Solidesulfovibrio magneticus RS-1: one gene and its partners. The protein of the gene in region 1 binds, or shares a complex with, the protein of each later gene. Links are inferred from orthologs where the notes say so. Each region holds a gene or a part of one and is shown in the gene's direction. Other genes may lie near its edges.

Region 1 (3,118 bases):
TGACTGCCGAAGACAAGGCGCAGGTTATTGGCGAACACAAAAAGCACGACGGCGACACCGGCTCTCCCGAGGTCCAGGTCGCCCTGCTGACGTCCCGCATCGTCTACCTGACGGGTCACTTCAAGAGCCACCCCAAGGACTTCCACTCCCGCACGGGCCTTTTGAAGCTGGTCGGCCAGCGCCGCAAGCTTCTAAACTACTTGAAGAAAACTGACGTCCAGCGCTATCGCGACCTCATCGCGAAGCTCGGACTGCGCAAGTAGTCGGCAACAACGGGGCCCGGTTCGCCGGGCCCCGCCTTCCCGCGCATGCATTATGCGCGCCCGCTCCCGGGACTCCAGACCGTCCCGGCTGCCGCCGCGCCTGCTGCATGGCGGGAGGGCAATCGCTTCCTTCCTTCCCACCATCCAACGAGGTCCTCATGACAATGACGTTTTCCCCCATCCGGCTTGAAGCCGCCATCGGCGACAAGACCGTGACCATCGAAACCGGCCGCCTAGCCAACCAGGCCGACGGCGCCATCTGGATCCAGTCCGGCGGCACGGTGGTGCTTGTCACCGCCTGCACCCAGGCCCTGGCCGAAGAAAAAGGCTTTTTCCCCCTGGTCGTCGACTACCAGGAAATGGCCTACGCCGCTGGCCGCATCCCGGGCTCCTACTTCCGCCGCGAAATCGGCCGCCCCTCCGAGCGCGAGGTGCTGGTGTGCCGCCTTATCGACCGCCCCTGCCGGCCGCTTTTCCCCAAGGGCTTCCGTGACGAAGTCCAGATCATCGCCACCGTGCTGTCCGCCGACGGCGAGGTCGAACCCGATGTTCTGGCCCTGACCGGCGCGTCCGCCGCTTTGCACCTCTCCAAGATTCCCTTCCAGGGCCCCATCGCCGGCGGCCGGGTGGGCTACATCGACGGCCAGTTTGTCCTGAACCCCACCGTGGCCCAGATCGCGGCCGGCGCGGACCTCAATCTGGTCTTCGCCGCCTCCCGCGACGCCGTGGTCATGGTCGAAGGCGCGGGACGCTTCGTCTCCGAAGAGCTCCTGGCCGACGCCCTGGAATTCGGCCACAAAGCCATCCTGCCGCTGCTTGACCTTCAGGAGCAGCTACGCGAAAAGGCCGGCAAGCCCAAGATCGCCTTTACCCCGCCCGCGCCCATCGTCGAGCTTGAAGCCCTGGTTGCGGCCACGGCCGAAGCCGGACTCAAGCAAGCCTTCACCATCCAGGAAAAGATGGCCCGTCGCGAAGCCCGCAAGGCCGTCAAGCAGGCCGTCATCGAAGCCGTGGTCGCCGCCTACCCGGAGACGCCGCTGTACAAGATGAAGGCCGGCGAAATCCTGGAGAGCATGGAGAAAAAACTCCTGCGCAAGCTCATCAAGGACACCGGCATCCGCCTCGACGGCCGCAACACCACCACGGTGCGCCCCATCGGCATCGAGGTCGGCGTGCTGCCCCGCACCCACGGCTCGGCCCTGTTCGCCCGCGGCGAGACCAAGGCCCTGTGCGTGGCCACCCTGGGCTCCACCGGCGACGAGCAGAAGATCGAGACGTTAAATGGCGAGACGTACAAGCGCTTCATGCTCCACTACAACTTCCCGCCCTACTGCGTGGGCGAAGTCAAAATGCTGCGCGGCCCGTCGCGCCGGGAGATCGGCCACGGCGCCCTGGCTGAGCGGTCCATCCTGCCGGTGCTGCCCGGCCCCGAGGAATTCCCCTTCACCATGCGCATCGTCTCCCAGGTCATGGAGTCCAACGGCTCCTCGTCCATGGCCTCGGTGGCCGGCGCGTCCCTGGCGCTGATGGACGCCGGCGTGCCCATCAAGGCCCCGGTGGCCGGCATCGCCATGGGCCTTATCAAGGAAGACGATGACTTCCTGGTGCTCACCGACATCCTCGGCGACGAGGACGCCATGGGCGACATGGACTTCAAGGTGGCCGGCACCGCTGACGGTGTCACCGGCATCCAGATGGACATCAAGATCACCGGTATCCCCCAGGCTGTCATGCGCCAGGCCCTCAATCAGGCCAAGGACGCCCGTTTGCACATCCTGGGCCGCATGGCCGCCGTGCTGCCTGAGCCGCGCCCCGAACTGTCGGCCCTGGCCCCGCAGCTGGCCGTGGTGCACATCAACCCGGAAAAGATCCGCGAAGTGATCGGACCTGGCGGCAAGAACATCAAGGCCATGACCGCCGAGACCGGCGCGTCCATCGACATCGAGGACACGGGCAAGATCTCCATCTTCGCCCCGACCTTGGAGTCCCTGGAAAAGGCCAAGGCCCGGGTGCTCTACTATGACCAGCACGCCGACGTGGGCGCCAACTACAAAGGCCGGGTCATCAAGATCATCGACTGCGGCGCCATCGTCGAGATCCTGCCGGGCCTCGAAGGCCTGGTCCACGTGTCTCAGCTCGACGTGGAGCGGGTGGCCAGCCCCGCCGACGTGGTCAAGATGGGCCAGGAAATCGAGGTCAAGGTGCTTGACGTCGAGCCTACCGGCCGCGTGCGTCTGTCGCGCAAGGCCGTACTCAACGAAGAACGCGGCATCCCCTACGATCCGGCCGACTACGCCAAGACCGCCGGCCCCCGCCGCGACGGCGGCGATCGTCGCGGCCCACGTCGTGATGACCGCGGCCCGCGTCGCGACGACCGTGGCGGACGCGACCGCGATCGCGGTCCCCGCGACTAGTCGCGCTTTCCCTGCCAATGACAAGGGGAGCCTCCGTACGGGGGCTCCCCTTTTTTTGCGGCCTGGGAGCGGACTTTCCGCACTGTCCGGCACGTTGCCCACAATAAAAAAGCCCGGCCCGGAATCGCTTCCGGGCCGGGCTTGGCGTTGCAGCGGGAGGGAAAAACTACCAAACTGGGTTGTTGATGGGCACGATAAACGTCTGGGCGTGCTGATCGTAGCGCAGCACCACCCGCAGGGAATGGATGCCGAGGTTGGACGGGAAGTAGAGGTAGCCGGGCATGAGGCCGCCGGGGGCGATGGGCGCGGCCCGCCAGGCGTAGGTGGCGATGTCCTGGTAGACCGTGGCCCGGTACTGCTCCATGCTCGGCTGTTGGGAAAGCGCCGCGCCGCCCACCGCGCCGATGCCCGCGCCAATAAGCGCGCCCGGACCGGCTCCCC
Region 2 (3,107 bases), 3.0 Mb from region 1 along the record:
GTGGCCCGCTTGGCCGACGAGCAAAAGACGGTCGCTACGCGACTCGACGGCCTCCTGGAGAAACTCCAGGAGGAGCTTGAGCCCTGACGCGCGGCCGGTCATGTGGCCGGCGGGGACAATTCGGTACGGCGATGCCCAAGTATTCCTTGTCCATAGTGGGCCTCGACCTGTCGTTTACGACGGACGCCGAACCGCAGCGCGTGGAAGCCGCCAGAAAACTGGTGGAACAACGATATAACTTGCTTCAGGCGGGCGGGAAAACGCTCGGCAAGGAGAAATTGCTGGCCTTTGTCGCATTGGGTCTGGCTGACGATATGTTGCTTTCGAACCAGCGGCTCGACGCGCTCCACGATCGGGTGGGGGAGCTGCTGCACAAGATAGATTGACGGACGGCGTCTGCTGGCGCGTCCTTGAAAAGTTCCCTGGGGTGTGCGTGATCGTCGGTTTATTTTTGAGCCGATACTCAAAAATAGGATGCTGCGACGCGTGGCTGGTGTGCGTGCCCGGCTCGTCCGGGTGGCCTGAAGGTCAAACAGTGGCGTCCACCTTGGTTGCCAAGGTTCAAAAGAACTGACGACACGGCGCTCTGGGGCTTTGTTATAAAACGGTGTTGATGACTGGCCGCCGTTGTCCCGGGCGGCCGGACATCCCCCGTCCCATGCCATACCGCACGCGGCGAGCGCCACGCATTGTCCGGATTGAGCCGGTCCCCCCTCCCTGCCCTTGGGCTCTGCCCCGTTTTTCTCCCCCCGCTTCGGGAGAACGCATGGAATTTTCGACCATATTCATGGGCATCGTGGGCATTGGCCTTGGTGTGCCGGCCGGCTATTATCTCGACAAGTGGATTTCCCAGAAAACCTTGAACGAAGCCAGGACCCTGGCCGACCGCATCCTGGACGAGGCCCGCAAGGAAGCTTCCGCCCACAAAAAAGAAGTCGTCGTCGCCGCCCAGGACGAGCTGTTCCGTCAGAAACAGGAACTCGAAAAGGAATTCCGCGACAAGACCCAGTCCCTGGAAGAAAAAGAAGAACAGGTCCACAAGCGCCGGGAACGTCTGGAAGAAAAGCAGGAGCTCATCGTCCAGAAGGAATCCGAGATGCTGGCCTCGGAAAAGCGGCTTACCGCCAAGGAGCGGGAACTGGCCGACAAGGCCGAGGAACTTACCCGCCTGGCTGACGAGCACGACAAACGGCTTCAGGAAATTTCCGGCCTGACCATGGAAGAGGCCAAAAAGCGCCTCATGGACGAGATCGAGTCCAAGACCCGCCACGAGGCCGCCCGCATGGTCCGCCAGATCGAGATGGAGGCCAAGGAGACCGCCGACAAGAGCGGGAAAAAGATCCTGGCCCTGGCCATCCAGCGCTATGCCGGCGATTTCGTGGGCGAGCAGACCGTCACCGCCGTGACCCTGCCCTCCGAAGAGATGAAGGGCCGCATCATCGGCCGCGAAGGCCGCAATATCCGCGCCCTGGAAGCCGCCACCGGCGTCGATCTCATCATCGACGACACCCCCGAGACCGTCATCCTGTCGGCTTTTTCGCCGCTCAAGCGCCAGATCGCCAAGATGGCCCTGGAGCGGCTGATCACCGACGGCCGCATCCATCCCGCCCGCATCGAGGACATCGTCAAGAAGTGCGAGCAGGAACTCGACGTCAAGATCCGCGAGATCGGCGAGCAGGCCACCTTCGACTGCGGCGTCCACGGCATCCACCCCGAGCTCGTGCGGTTGCTCGGCCAGCTCCAATACCGCACCAGCTACTCCCAGAACGTGCTCCAGCACTCCCTGGAAGTGGCCTCCCTGGCCGGCATCATGGCCGCCGAATTGGGCGTGGACATCAAACGGGCCAAGCGCGCCGGCCTGCTCCACGACCTCGGCAAGGCCGTTGATCACGAGATCGAAGGCCCCCACGCCGTCATCGGCGCGGATCTGGCCAAGAAATTCGGCGAATCCGGCGACATCCTCCACGCCATCATGGCCCACCACGAGGACGTGCCGCCCAAGTCCATACTGGCCACCCTGGTCCAAGCCGCCGACAGCCTTTCGGGCGCGCGTCCCGGCGCCCGCAAGGAACTTCTGGAAAGCTACGTCAAGCGTCTGGAAGAACTGGAAAACCTGGCTCTGGATTTCGACGGCGTGTCCAAAGCCTACGCCATCCAGGCCGGCCGCGAGGTGCGGGTCATGGTCGATTCGGAAAACGTCGACGACGACAAGACGTTTTTGCTCTGCAAGGACATCGCCAAGCGCATCGAGGAAAACCTCACCTATCCCGGCCAGATTCGCGTCACGGTCATCCGCGAGCGGCGGGCCGTGGGCATCGCCAAATAGCGGCCAGGCCGATGTTGCCGCGTTTCGGGCCGCCTTCCTCGGGCGGCCCGTGGCGCGTTTTGAAAAACCAGACCAAGCGGGGGCGCATGGAACAGCCCGACTGCTATGCCGTCCTTGGCTTGCCCGAGGACGCTGACGCGGCCGCCGTGCGCCGCGCCTACCGCCGTCTGGCCAGGCACTGCCACCCCGACGCCAACCCGGATGATCCCCGGGCCGCCGAACGCTTCCTGACCCTGGCCGCCGCCTACGCTGTTTTGGGCCATCCGGCCCGGCGCGCCGCCTATGACGGCCGCCGCCGCTACGCCAAGGCGGTCCGGGACGTGACGCCGTCTCCGGTCGCGGCATCGTCGCCCGCCGCCTTTGCCCCCCTGGATCCGCGCGTCCTTTTGCCGCGACGGGGCAAGGACATGGCCGCCATGCTGGACATCCCCGACTCCCTGGCCGCTGTCGGCGGCCGGCTGACCCTGGATTTCGGCGTTGGCGGCGACTGTCCGGTCTGCGACGGCAAGGGGGCGCTGCGCCAAGCCTGCTGGATGTGCGCCGGCCGGGGGACCATCTGGCAGCCCCTTGGCGGCGGCTTGTCCGCCGTGGGCTGCCCGCCCTGCTCGGGCCGGGGTTTCGTTGTCGCGACCTGTCCGGCCTGCGCCGGGTCTGGACGCCACGACAAGCCCCGCCAAGGCGTGCTCGTCATCGCCCCGCACTCCCGCGACGGCGACATGGTCCGGGTGGCCGGAGCCGGCCAGCCCGGCGTCGGCGACGGGCCGCCGGGCGATTTGTTGCT
Region 3 (3,014 bases), 430 kb from region 1 along the record:
GGTCATGGCGGCCTCCGGGCGTGGGCGCGGCCCACATCTGTTATGGAGGTTTTTTTTGAAAACTGTGTCTGTGATGGTAACAGACAATATGGTCCAAGGGAAGCGCGCCCGGGGCCGTCCCCGGGCAACGCCCCGGCCCGCGAGGCGGCCGGGGATCACGAGCCAACCAACGCTTCAGGCGTGCCGGGCGCGACGGATGCGGTCGCGGACACGCCCCAAGGAGGCTGCCATGTTTGTGGATCGCTTACGGGAAGACCGGCTGCTGGCGACGACGCGCACGGGAATCATCGACGAATGGCTGTCGCGCTGGCGCGACAGCCGGGTGCTGCGGGCCATGGCCGAGGCCGGGGCCAGGATCTTCACCCCGGGCCGCAGCCTGTCGGTGCGCCTGGGCCAGGGCAAGCATCTGGCGCTGACTGGCGTGCGCTACTGCCGGGTGACCTGCGCCAAGGGCGTGGTTTGGGTGACGGCGGCCGGCGACGGGCGCGACATCGTGTTGACGCCGGGGCAGAGCGTGACCCTTGGCCGTTCGGGCAAGGTGGTGGTCACCGGCCGGGGGGAAGGCTCGGAAGTGAAGGTGCGCTGGGATTAGGCCGCCGGTCTCGCGCCGCTTACGGTCTTCGCGGCTGGTCCCGGCGCGAAGGCCGGCCGGCGTTGGTCGGAAAGCAGGGCTGCCGTGCGGCGCGACAACGGCGACGGACGCAAGGGCGGCGCGGCGATTTCGCCCCCTCGTCGCCGGATCGTGTTGCCGGCTGGGGGGCAAGCTGGTAGTTTGGTGGTAAGGAGCGTGCCATGGAAGACTCTTGCCCCATTGCCCCGGCCGATACCGCCATCGCCTCGCTTGGGCCGGCCAAGATCCCGTCCCCCTTGCCGTATTGCCGTTTCGTGGACGACAATTTTCGGGTCTCCATGGAGCTCGACGCAGCCGATTTCGGCGGCGTGCCCGGCCCGTGCCGGGCCGAGTTCGAAGTGGCCGGGCCGCGCGGCAACATCTACTACGACTCCTCCAAGGTCAAAGTCGCCATCGTCACCTGCGGCGGCCTGTGCCCGGGCTTAAACGACGTCATCCGGGCCATCGTCATGGAGTGCTGCCACAACTACCACGTGGCCGGCGTGCTCGGCATCCGCTTCGGGCTGCAAGGCTTCATCGAAGCCTACGGCTACGAGCCGGTGCCTCTGACGCCAAACGCCGTGTCCGACATCCACCAGTTCGGCGGCACGGTGCTGGGGTCCAGCCGGGGGCCGCAAAAGCCCGAAGAGATCGTGGACGCCCTGGAGCGCTTAAACGTCGGCATGTTGTTCGTCATCGGCGGCGACGGGTCCATGAAGGCGGCCCGGCGCATCCAGGAGGAAATCGCCCGGCGGCGCTCGAAAATCAGCGTCATCGGCGTGCCCAAGACCATCGACAACGACGTCAACCTCGTCACCAAGTCGTTTGGCTTCGACACGGCCGTGGAAAAAGCCACCGAGGCCATCCGCTGCGCCCATACCGAAGCCATCGCCGCCCTAAACGGCATCGGCGTGGTCAAGGTCATGGGCCGGGAATCCGGGTTCATCGCCGCCCAGGCCACCCTGGCGCTTAAGGAAGTCAACTACGTGCTGGTGCCGGAATGCGATTTCGACCTGACCGGGCCGCGCGGGCTGCTGCCGTCCCTGGAAGAACGCCTTAGCGCCCGGCGACACGCCGTCATCGTGGTGGCCGAAGGGGCCGGGCAGAAGCTTCTGCCCGACACCGGCGCGCGCGACGCCTCGGGCAATCCGGTTCTGGGCGACATCGCCCAGTATCTGTGCGGGGAGATCGAAGGCTATTTCCGCAGCCGCGACATGCCCATCACGCTCAAATTCATCGACCCCAGCTACATCATCCGGTCCGTGCCGGCCAACGCCAACGACCGGGTGTACTGCGGGTTTCTGGGGCAAAACGCCGTGCACGCGGCCATGGCCGGCAAGACGGGCATGGTGGTGGCGCGGCTGTTCGACCGCTACGTCCATCTGCCCCTGGACCTCGTGACGCTGCGGCGCAAAATGCTCAACATCGCCTCGGACTACTGGCGCTCGGTGCTCGAATCCACCGGCCAGCACGCCGTCACCCCCTACACCGGCGACCCGTCAGTGTTCTGCCCGGTGTAAGAGGGAAGAGTGCCTCCGGCGGCCAGGAGAGGCTCTGCCTCTCCTGGACCTCTCCGCTGGGGGCCTGAGGCCCCCAGACCCCCCACATGGGAAAGGGGGCGGCTGGCATTGGCCCAGCCGTCTCCGCCGACCCAATGCCCGCCCCGCGCCCCAACCCCCTTTAAACATTTCTTCATTTGGGGGGTCCGGGGGCCTCAGGCCCCCGGCCGCCGGAGGCATCTTCCTCTTCTCTTCTCTTCTCTTCTCTAATAATCCCACTTCCAGTTGACGCCCACGCCTTGTTTGTTGTCGACGCCCACGCGGCTGTCCACGGTGATGTTGGGCGTGACCTGCACTTCCACGGACACCGCGCCGCTTTGCGCGCCCATGCCTTGTTCGACGCCCACGGTCACGCCCTTGAAGATCTCCTTGCCGGCCTTGAGCACGCTGCCGGCCATGCCGGACTTGCCGGTGACGATGGAGAGTTGGTCCAGGCCCAGGATGCGCCGGGTGCGGGCCAGGATGCTGGTGGGCGTGCCGCCGGCGTAGATGGAGGCAGCGGCCTGGGCCAGCTGGGCGGCCTGGATGGGCGAGAGCGAGCCGGCGTTTTGGCCGAAGAGCAGTCGCGAGAGGATTTCGTCGCGGGGCAGTTGCGGCGTGGAGGTCAGGGTGATGACCGGGGCGTCGGCGTCGCCGGTGATGGCGATGCCGGCGGTGACGTTGTCCTTGGTGGTTTCGGCCCGCACGTCGAAGGTCGGGGCCGTGGGCGCGCCGCCGCTGAACGTCAGTTCGCCCTTGGTGATCTCCAGCGTCGAGCCGAGGAGGTCGAGGGTGCCCTTGTCCACGGCGTAGCGGCCGATGACGATGGGCGCGGCGGCCGTGCCGGTAACGGCAAGCGCGCCGGT

Evidence for each region.
Region 2: pnp (region 1) and rny share a complex: the UniProt entries of both Bacillus subtilis proteins name them as parts of the possible RNA degradosome complex. The link is inferred for Solidesulfovibrio magneticus RS-1 from one-to-one orthologs.
Region 3: pnp (region 1) and DMR_RS16820 share a complex: the UniProt entries of both Bacillus subtilis proteins name them as parts of the possible RNA degradosome complex. The link is inferred for Solidesulfovibrio magneticus RS-1 from one-to-one orthologs.

The regions. Positions count from the first base shown.
Region 1 is NC_012796.1:3,582,455-3,585,572, forward strand. The notes cover bases 84-3,049. They hold pnp (polyribonucleotide nucleotidyltransferase), read left to right. Parts: upstream 84-421; coding sequence 422-2,677; downstream 2,678-3,049. Other genes in these bases: rpsO (30S ribosomal protein S15), read left to right, coding at 84-263; DMR_RS15165 (hypothetical protein), read right to left, coding at 2,844-3,049. In the rest of the region: more of rpsO, read left to right, coding at 1-83; more of DMR_RS15165, read right to left, coding at 3,050-3,118. UniProt on the Bacillus subtilis protein: Involved in mRNA degradation. Catalyzes the phosphorolysis of single-stranded polyribonucleotides processively in the 3'- to 5'-direction. Necessary for competence development in Bacillus subtilis.
Region 2 is NC_012796.1:549,309-552,415, forward strand. Bases 92-3,046 are described here. They hold rny (ribonuclease Y), read left to right. Parts: upstream 92-766; coding sequence 767-2,326; downstream 2,327-3,046. Other genes in these bases: DMR_RS02260 (cell division protein ZapA), read left to right, coding at 132-386; DMR_RS02270 (DnaJ domain-containing protein), read left to right, coding at 2,413-3,046. Also shown: cell division protein ZapB, read left to right, coding at 1-87; more of DMR_RS02270, read left to right, coding at 3,047-3,107. UniProt on the Bacillus subtilis protein: Endoribonuclease that initiates mRNA decay. Initiates the decay of all SAM-dependent riboswitches, such as yitJ riboswitch. Involved in processing of the gapA operon mRNA, it cleaves between cggR and gapA.
Region 3 is NC_012796.1:4,015,010-4,018,023, reverse strand. What follows is about bases 100-2,961. They hold DMR_RS16820 (ATP-dependent 6-phosphofructokinase), read left to right. Parts: upstream 100-792; coding sequence 793-2,130; downstream 2,131-2,961. Other genes in these bases: DMR_RS16815 (translocation/assembly module TamB domain-containing protein), read right to left, coding at 2,376-2,961; DMR_RS16825 (DUF2917 domain-containing protein), read left to right, coding at 230-592. Also shown: DMR_RS16830 (PLP-dependent aminotransferase family protein), read right to left, coding at 1-6; more of DMR_RS16815, read right to left, coding at 2,962-3,014. UniProt on the Bacillus subtilis protein: Catalyzes the phosphorylation of D-fructose 6-phosphate to fructose 1,6-bisphosphate by ATP, the first committing step of glycolysis.